Paraglaciecola psychrophila 170: one gene and its partner. The protein of the gene in region 2 interacts with the protein of the main gene of each other region in a pairwise test. Links are inferred from orthologs where the notes say so. Each region holds a gene or a part of one and is shown on either strand. Other genes may lie near its edges.

What was found.
Region 1: the proteins of C427_RS22525 (region 2) and ftsA interact in binary tests that used the Escherichia coli proteins (3 or more experiments, as listed by UniProt). The link is inferred for Paraglaciecola psychrophila 170 from one-to-one orthologs.

What each region holds. Positions count from the first base shown.
Region 1 is NC_020514.1:854,774-857,672, reverse strand. It holds ftsA (cell division protein FtsA), read right to left. Parts: upstream 2,116-2,899; coding sequence 886-2,115; downstream 1-885. Other genes in the region: C427_RS03775 (cell division protein FtsQ/DivIB), read right to left, coding at 2,217-2,899; ftsZ (cell division protein FtsZ), read right to left, coding at 1-790. UniProt on the Escherichia coli protein: Essential cell division protein that assists in the assembly of the Z ring. May serve as the principal membrane anchor for the Z ring.
Region 2 is NC_020514.1:5,113,525-5,119,107, reverse strand. The notes cover bases 1-2,967. They hold C427_RS22525 (rod shape-determining protein), read right to left. Parts: upstream 2,024-2,967; coding sequence 977-2,023; downstream 1-976. Other genes in these bases: C427_RS22515 (hypothetical protein), read right to left, coding at 2,816-2,967; mreC (rod shape-determining protein MreC), read right to left, coding at 54-917; mreD (rod shape-determining protein MreD), read right to left, coding at 1-57. Also shown: more of C427_RS22515, read right to left, coding at 2,968-3,283; C427_RS26620 (hypothetical protein), read right to left, coding at 3,302-3,451; C427_RS22510 (LamG domain-containing protein), read right to left, coding at 3,711-5,583. UniProt on the Escherichia coli protein: Forms membrane-associated dynamic filaments that are essential for cell shape determination. Acts by regulating cell wall synthesis and cell elongation, and thus cell shape.

The sequences.
Region 1 (2,899 bases), 4.3 Mb from region 2 along the record:
TGACCAAAATACCTCTAGCACCAGACAAATCGATATCTTCTAATAAAGGACAAGCAATCGCACTTTCTGAAGCTTCTTCTGCACGGTCTTCACCCGACGCACTGCCATGGCCCATCATTGCGGTACCCATTTCAGACATAACGGTTCTGACATCGGCGAAATCCACGTTAATCAGTCCAGGACGTGTAATAAGCTCTGCAATACCCTGTACTGCACCACTTAAAATATCGTTAGCAGCACTAAATGCTTGTAACAACGGCGTACCTTTGCCCATCACTTTAAGTAATTTTTCATTCGGAATGGTGATCAATGAGTCAACGTATTTAGATAACTCTTCGATGCCTTGCTCAGCAAAATCGGTACGTTTTCTACCTTCAAACGGGAAAGGTTTAGTGACTACAGCCACAGTCAAAATACCCAATTCTTTAGCTATTTTGGCTACTTCTGGTGCTGCACCTGTACCTGTACCACCCCCCATGCCGGCAGTGATAAATACCATATCAGCGCCTTCAAGTGCCTGACGTATGGTTTCTCTGTCTTCTTCTGCAGCTTGGCGGCCGATATTAGGATTAGCGCCTGCACCTAAACCTTTGGTCACACCAGAACCAATTTGCAATGTCACATTTGCAGAAGAACTGCGCAACACTTGTGCATCTGTATTGATGGCAATAAACTCTACGCCTTCAATATTCTGTGCCACCATGTGCTCTATCGCATTTCCGCCGCCGCCGCCAACGCCAATCACTTTAATTACAGCTTCTTCGCTATGACTATCCATTAACTCAAACATTTTCACTCTCCGGTTTGTACATAAAAGCAGTCAGGAGTTCATCCTTGCCTGCTGCCCATTTTTTATCGTTTAAAAGTTTGTGTTTATAAATATTCTTAAAACTCACCTTTAAACCAACTTTGAATTCGTTGCCACACCCCTTCACTAACCTTGTTTTTCATCGCTAGTTGACTTATGACATGCTCTTTTCCGTATTGCAGAAGACCTACCGCTGTAGCAAATTTTGAATCTTCGACATATTCAGACAACCCTTTCATTCCCAAGGGTTCACCTACACGAACCGGCATTTGAAAAATTTCTTCTGCAAATTCAACCGCCCCTTCCATTTTTGCCGTACCACCTGTTAATACTATACCAGCGGCAATTTGCTCTTCTAATCCACTGGCACGGATTTCATCATGTACCAGTTCAAACAACTCTTGATAACGAGGCTCGATCACCTCGGCTAATGTATGCCTTGACATAGCTCTTGATGGCCTACCGCCAACGCTATGAACTTCGATATTTTCTTCCATACTGACCATATCTTTTAGAGCACAGGCATGTTTAATTTTTATCTCTTCAGCATGGCTAATCGGTGTACGAAATATCTTAGCGATATCGCTGGTAATTTGATTTCCTGCTGCTGGAATCACCGCAGTATGACGAATAGCGCCATCAGTATAAATTACCATATCAATAGTACCGCCACCGATATCGACTACACACACACCTAATTCTTTTTCATCGTCAGTCAATACAGCATAACTAGATGCCAATGCTGAAAAAATCAGTTGGTCAGCAGTTAATTCACAGCGTTCTACACATTTGACCAAATTTTTGGCCATGTCATCGGCACAGGTAATAATATGCGCCTGCGCTTCCATTCTAACGCCTGACATACCGATAGGATTTTTAATACCTTCTTGTACGTCAATCGTAAATTCTTGTGGTAATACATGTAACAAGCGGCGTTCGGCAGCAATAGGCACAGAACGCGCAGCATGAACTACGTTGTCTACATCTTCCTGAGTCACTTCCTGATTATTAATCGGTACCATGCCACTTTCGTTCTGACATTTCACATGGCGTCCCGAAATTGCCATAAACACCGAAGAAACGCTGCAGTCAGCCATCAATTCCATTTCGTGTATGGCACGCTTAACGGATTGCACCACAAGATTAAGGTCGTTCACGCCTCCCTTATCCATACCTTTAGATGCATGACTACCCACACCCACAATGCTAATAGAGTTGTCATTTAATAACTCACCCACCACGGCTTTAACATTACTGGTGCCTATGTCTAAGCCAACTATTAGCTTTCTTTCTGTACCCTTAGACATATTGTTCAACTCTGACACTCATCGCACTCATCCCACTCATTACAGTTAACACACTCACGTTAATTTAATCTCTTATTATTCAGTTGTTATCTTGCTTTTATTTATGCAGCTTTAACAAAGGTTTTCCAGCCTACGGCTAAACCTGTGTCATAACGCAAGTCAACATAATCCACCTGTCTGTCTTGTTGCGAAATTAGCGGTAATAAATCCACAAATCGCTGTAATCTGTCAATAAATTCAGTGCGTCCTAAATTCAATTTAATCCCATTGTTCAGTTCAACATTCCAAGCAAAACGTTCGCTTAAAAACATTTCTACAATATATAAATTGGACGTCTCTAATAATGACTGCATATTACGGTATCCCTGTAATACGGTCTGTTCACTTCCACCTGGTCCATATAAATTAGGCAGCGTTATTTTCGAATTCAGCTCGTCACTACTAATTTGCGCATCAAATGCGTCACCATATTGATTAAGCAACATATCGCCATTCCAAACAGCAGAAGGTTGTTGCTCAACCACAAAAATTTCTAAACCACTAGGCCAACGTTTTCTAACCGACGCCCGGTAAACCCATGGCATAGCTTCAACCGTTTGATGGGTTTGATTCACATCTAACTCAAAAAAGCTTCCTGGTTGGGTTCGTTTTATCAACATTTCTATATACTTAATATCAATAAAAATGAGTTCACCTGAAACCACAATATCTTGCACTGGCGCTTGTTGTTCATCTTCTAACCAAGCATTAAGTTTGACTACCGCAAAAGCTAACAAACTCATCA
Region 2 (5,583 bases):
CTGGAGTACCAAGGCGATGATAATACTCAGCGCGATAAAATAATTGCGTAAGCTCATTTTGAAATAATCTCTTTTACTGCTTGTTTATCTTCAGATGTGCGCTCTGACCAGAGTAATAATAAGTACTTTAACCTGTCAAGTTGGGCAATAGGTTTTGCTCTGACCTGGGAAAATGGCCTACTTTCATCTCGAATAATGGATGTGATAGTGGCTACTGGGTAACCTTCTGGGAATACATTGCCTAAGCCTGAGGATAACAATATATCACCTATTTTCAGATCACTACTATGGGCAACATGTTGGATTAAAAGCTCATCCAAGCTGCCAGAACCAGAAACGATCAAACGCACGTTATTTCGCGCTACCCTAACCGGTATGGCATGGGTGACATCTGCTATGAGCAATACACGGCTATTAGTCGAACTCACTTGCATTATTTGGCCAACAATGCCTTTAGCATCTAAAACAGGTTGCCCTTCATACACCCCATTTATAGCGCCTTTATTAATGACTATCTGATGACTATAAGGGTTGTTATCCACGGCCATGAGTTCGGCTACAACTTTGCGGGTGTTGTGTTGCACAGGCGAATTTAAAAGGCTACGTAAACGGTCATTTTCTTCTTGCAAAAAAGTTAAGCGTTGCAGTTGGCCGTTCATCACCATAGCATCATGAGTCAACTTAGCATTATCATCAAACAACCGTTCGTGAGAAACAAAACGACTTGCGCTGGCATTGAGCAATTGGCCGGGAAGATTAGCTAGGTATTGCAGTGGGCTAACCAATGAATTGAGGTACACCCTAGTGGTGCCAAACCCGTCTAGCTTGTGGTCGAACAGAATCAGTGCGATAGACAGAAAAAGACCCAGCGCAAGTCTATTAGGCAAAGAGGGTCCATTTGAAAACATTAAATTCATTATCGTCTGCCTAAAGGAGACATGATGTCGCCTTGATTACTATGAAATTTCAATAACTATTATTCGTAGCTAAACAGATCGCCTCCATGGATATCGATCATTTCAAATGCTTTACCACCCCCTCTTGCGACACAGGTAAGTGGATCATCTGCAATCACAACGGGTATACCGGTTTCTTCCATAAGAAGACGGTCTAAGTCTTTAAGTAAGGCTCCACCACCGGTAAGTACCATGCCGCGTTCAGAAATATCAGAGGCTAGTTCTGGTGGTGATTGTTCAAGGGCCACCATAACAGCCGACACAATACCTGTTAAAGGCTCTTGCAAGGCTTCAAGAATTTCATTGCTGTTAAGTGTAAAGCCACGTGGTACACCTTCTGCTAAGTTGCGGCCACGTACTTCAATTTCTTTGACTTCTTCGCCTGGGTACGCTGCACCAATTTCATGTTTAATACGTTCAGCTGTTGCCTCGCCTATAAGCGAACCAAAATTACGACGCACATAAGAGATAATAGCTTCATCAAACTTATCACCACCAATTCTAACTGAAGATGAATACACGATACCATTGAGTGAAATAATGGCTACTTCTGTGGTACCACCACCAATATCTACCACCATAGAGCCTGTTGCTTCTGAAACTGGTAAGCCAGCCCCAATAGCAGCAGCCATAGGTTCGTCGATCAAATAAACTTCACGAGCACCCGCACCTAAAGCTGACTCACGAATTGCACGTCGTTCGACCTGAGTTGAACCGCAAGGTACGCATACCAAAACTCTGGGGCTGGGGCGTAAAAAATTATTATCGTGTACTTGCTTGATAAAATGCTGAAGCATTTTTTCTGTGACATAAAAGTCAGCAATAACCCCATCTTTCATGGGGCGAATTGCCTTTATATTACCAGGGGTTCTGCCTAACATTTGTTTTGCTTCACGCCCGACGGCAGCGACACTTTTGGGGCCACCTGTACCGCGTTCTTGACGAATTGCAACAACGGAGGGTTCATTGAGAACAATACCCTTATCTTTTATATAGATTAGCGTATTTGCTGTGCCGAGGTCGATTGACAAATCGTTGGAAAACATTCCCCGTAGCTTTTTGAACATGTAAAAACCGCACTTTTATTGATAAGATTAATATTCGTTAACTGTACCAATGCACTGGGATTTGGGCAAGTACAGAGCATCAACAAGACCATAAAAATAACAGTTTCAACACGTTTTTATGAATTTGACCTCAAAAGAAACTATAAAACTGTGTTAATAACTATAATAAGTTGGAAACCTAGCGATAAATTTTAAGAATTCAGATGAATGAAGAAATATCTAAAAAACTCTGTCAAAGAGAGCGTCAAGCTCGGTGAGCTGCTGAAGTTATTTTAGAACAAAAATCTTTAGAACTGTTTCAGCGTAATCAAGAGCTAGAAGATTTCAAAGAGAACTTGGAAAACAAATTATAGAGCGCACCCGTGAAGCAGAAAAAGCGAAAACCGAAGCACGTGCGGCAAACTAAGCGAAATCAGAATTTTTAGCCAATATAAGTCATGCTATCAGGACACCTTTGACCGCTAGAAATCGTGTGTAATTCAATAAATTTGGAAACGCATTTTTGTAGACAAGAGATACATACCCAAGAGAGTAGTTTTTGAAATCACGGTAATGTGACATATGAAAACTGACGACAATCGTCATAATTTCACTGGTGGTCATTTGCCCTTCTCTTTGACGTTTTCGCGTACCGTCTTCAAGCAGTTGTTTACACCATTGAGGTATAAATACTTTGCAAAAATAATCGACATCACAAAACAACTCAACAAATTTACTCATGCCTGTTCCTTTTTAGATTCATCTCTTTTAGTCGAAAGTTCGGATCTTGGAACAGGTATTTAGTTTAGTTTCTTAAACAGGATTCAGGTTATCTAGGAAACGTTTTGACGCTTTTTGTTTTGCAAGCGTTTTACCACGATCACTATATTTACCTAACGTTTCGTCTCTGTCACAAGCAATGTTCTGACAGACTACAATCGCTTCCTGGCGATTAAATTCTTGATATAAACGATCGATTCGAGCACTGTTTAGTTGCTCTTTTAAACTTTCGATAGTATTCAGTAGGCTATGTTTAGATATTTGCATTTGTTCCACATCTTGCAAATCTCCTTGCCACTGGTTGTATTTATCGGTGATGGCATCTTTAATTGCTTTATGGGTTCTTACTGCTTTTGCGTAAGTTTCTATTACTGGGGTGATATCTAATTCAGGATCATCAATCACTTGTTCATATTTTAAATTCATCTCTATTAGTGCAGATTGTCTATCTGCATCAGCGAGTATGGCATTTTTGCGAAGTGCTCCAAGCTCTTTTTCCAAGCTGGCGGCATTAGCAATTTATGCTTCAAGTGAGCTGTTGTAATTGTCGTATTCGGATTGTTTTACAGATATTTTGTTTTCAACATCTGCAACCGATAGATCGCTAGACAGAATATTTTGGCTAAACGAAAGGGCAATGATAAGAGTGAATTGAGCTATACGGTTCATTATTCGACTCCAATCTGGATGCTTGATGGCAACTATTTATGTCATAACAAAAATCGGGCGTAACATTACCAGATCACAACTATGCCATTGAGTTACAACGAAAAGAGCAAGTATGTTAAATGGGAAACGCTATTTTATTAACATCGATTAAGTTATTCACACCCAAACCAACTCAAAATACAACGCGCACTTTATGATAATTGGACTCCACTGCACCCTTGAGTGTGGGAGCCCAAATAAAGTAGATTGGGTACATATGTTAATTAAACATCTCTCGCCAATGAATGATCCTATCGCTTCCACGAAATTGGCCAAAAGTGACGGTAGCTTCGGGGTGATCATCTGCATTAATGAAACCGTCTGCATTCCAATCATAATTTAAGTAATCTGACCAACCAGTGGCGTCATTGTTGGGATCTAATTGTAATTTCACTTCCCCCATAGTACCTGGTGCACTGAGTAAAAAGTCATTATTGTCGTCAGCCACGCCCAATAACAACATCCCAGTACTAGAAATAGTATTGATGTCACCGGTAATATCAGTGCTGCCGCTTGGTAATAATTCCATATGATTGGCACTTTCTTCAAAAGCGATACTGGTACAATTATCAGCTTTATTCAGTAACCACTGTCCTGTATCGTAATATTCTGTTTGAATCGGCACAACTAATGATTCGGTTTCAGGCCCATAAGTACTAGATAGCGATATCCGACCATAACGAACTTCTGTGCCTATTACATTTTCTATGCTCAGACTATTACAACTGGCACTGACATAACTATCTCGATAACAAATTGAGTCAGAGCCCCCTTTACCGGTAAAAGTGGTAGTAAAAAATCCACTAGCAAAAACTAGGTCCACGGACCCGCTAAAAGGCGATGTAATGTCAAAAGTCGAGTTGTTTGTGCCGACCTTATTATATTGGAATAGGCCATTATTGATTGCCACAGTGCCCGAACCGTCATAATTGGTATTGTTGGTCACTATGGGTGCATCTCCCACATCTATTTCACGGGCTGTGCCTGTTACAGTGTAAGTAGAGCTGTCCAAATAACTTAAATTGGTTTCAAGAGTTGACTCATCCGGTAGATAGTTCCAATCGGTGTCGCTGTAGTTATCGGTTACTTGATCAAGGGCGTTGTAAGCTGTGACGGTTAATTCTGGATTTGTTGCAAAACCAATAGTTTCACCAATATAACTAAATACGCCACAGGTATCAGCTAAGGTTGGTTGCACAGATACAGCAACGTCAAAATACGCAGGGTAAAAGTCGCCTAAGGTTAAACTACCGTTTGATACAATTTCATTGCCTAGATAAGTTTCATCCTTAACATCGATATTTATACGCCCCACTTCGTCGTAATAAGCCCCTGTATATTGGTGCTTGCCAGCACTAAAGCTTAACCCTGATGCTGTGGCAAAACTGCTACCGATTGATGCGCTGTTTATACCCGTGTCAGAATATTTAAAGCTACCATTGCTACCCAAGCTCGCTGGTTGGATACGGGTAACTTTTAGCAGCGCGTTTTCAGCTTGGTAGTTAGGTAACAGGGCGTCGTTTACCCCGTAGGCACCAATAGAAAAAGTAAAAGGTTCAGCGGCGATATAGTTATTTTGTTCACCGGAACTGGCATAGAGTAACTCGCTTTGAGCAACAGCTAATTGCAGGTAACTGGGATAGACATCAACGGTTTTGATATCAGAGTTGGTAATAGTGACACCTTCCACTTCAGCCTGAACTCTAAGGGTTAATCGTCCAGCATCGGGGTAATTAAGTACGTCTAAACTCGCCACTCCTAGCGAGTCAAATTCAACTTCTATGTTTCCAGTACTTTCACCAGAGCCATCCCCAGCAATGCTGATCCCATTAAGCGGAGTGAGACATGTATCAGGCGAGTCACAGTTATAGGTTAGGTTGATATCTCGTTGACCGATTAATAACGCTTCACACACATTATTATTGCTGCGAACGGCGCGTAAATTCACATTTAAGAAGTTATTAGCAGCGAGTTGGTCTGGTAATGAATCTCCAAAATTTGCTCCATAAATTTCAAATCCATCATTTGAAAATGTTAAATCACACGAGGCTTCCACGCCAGCTTGAAAGCATTTCACTGGTGCAGAAGGTGAG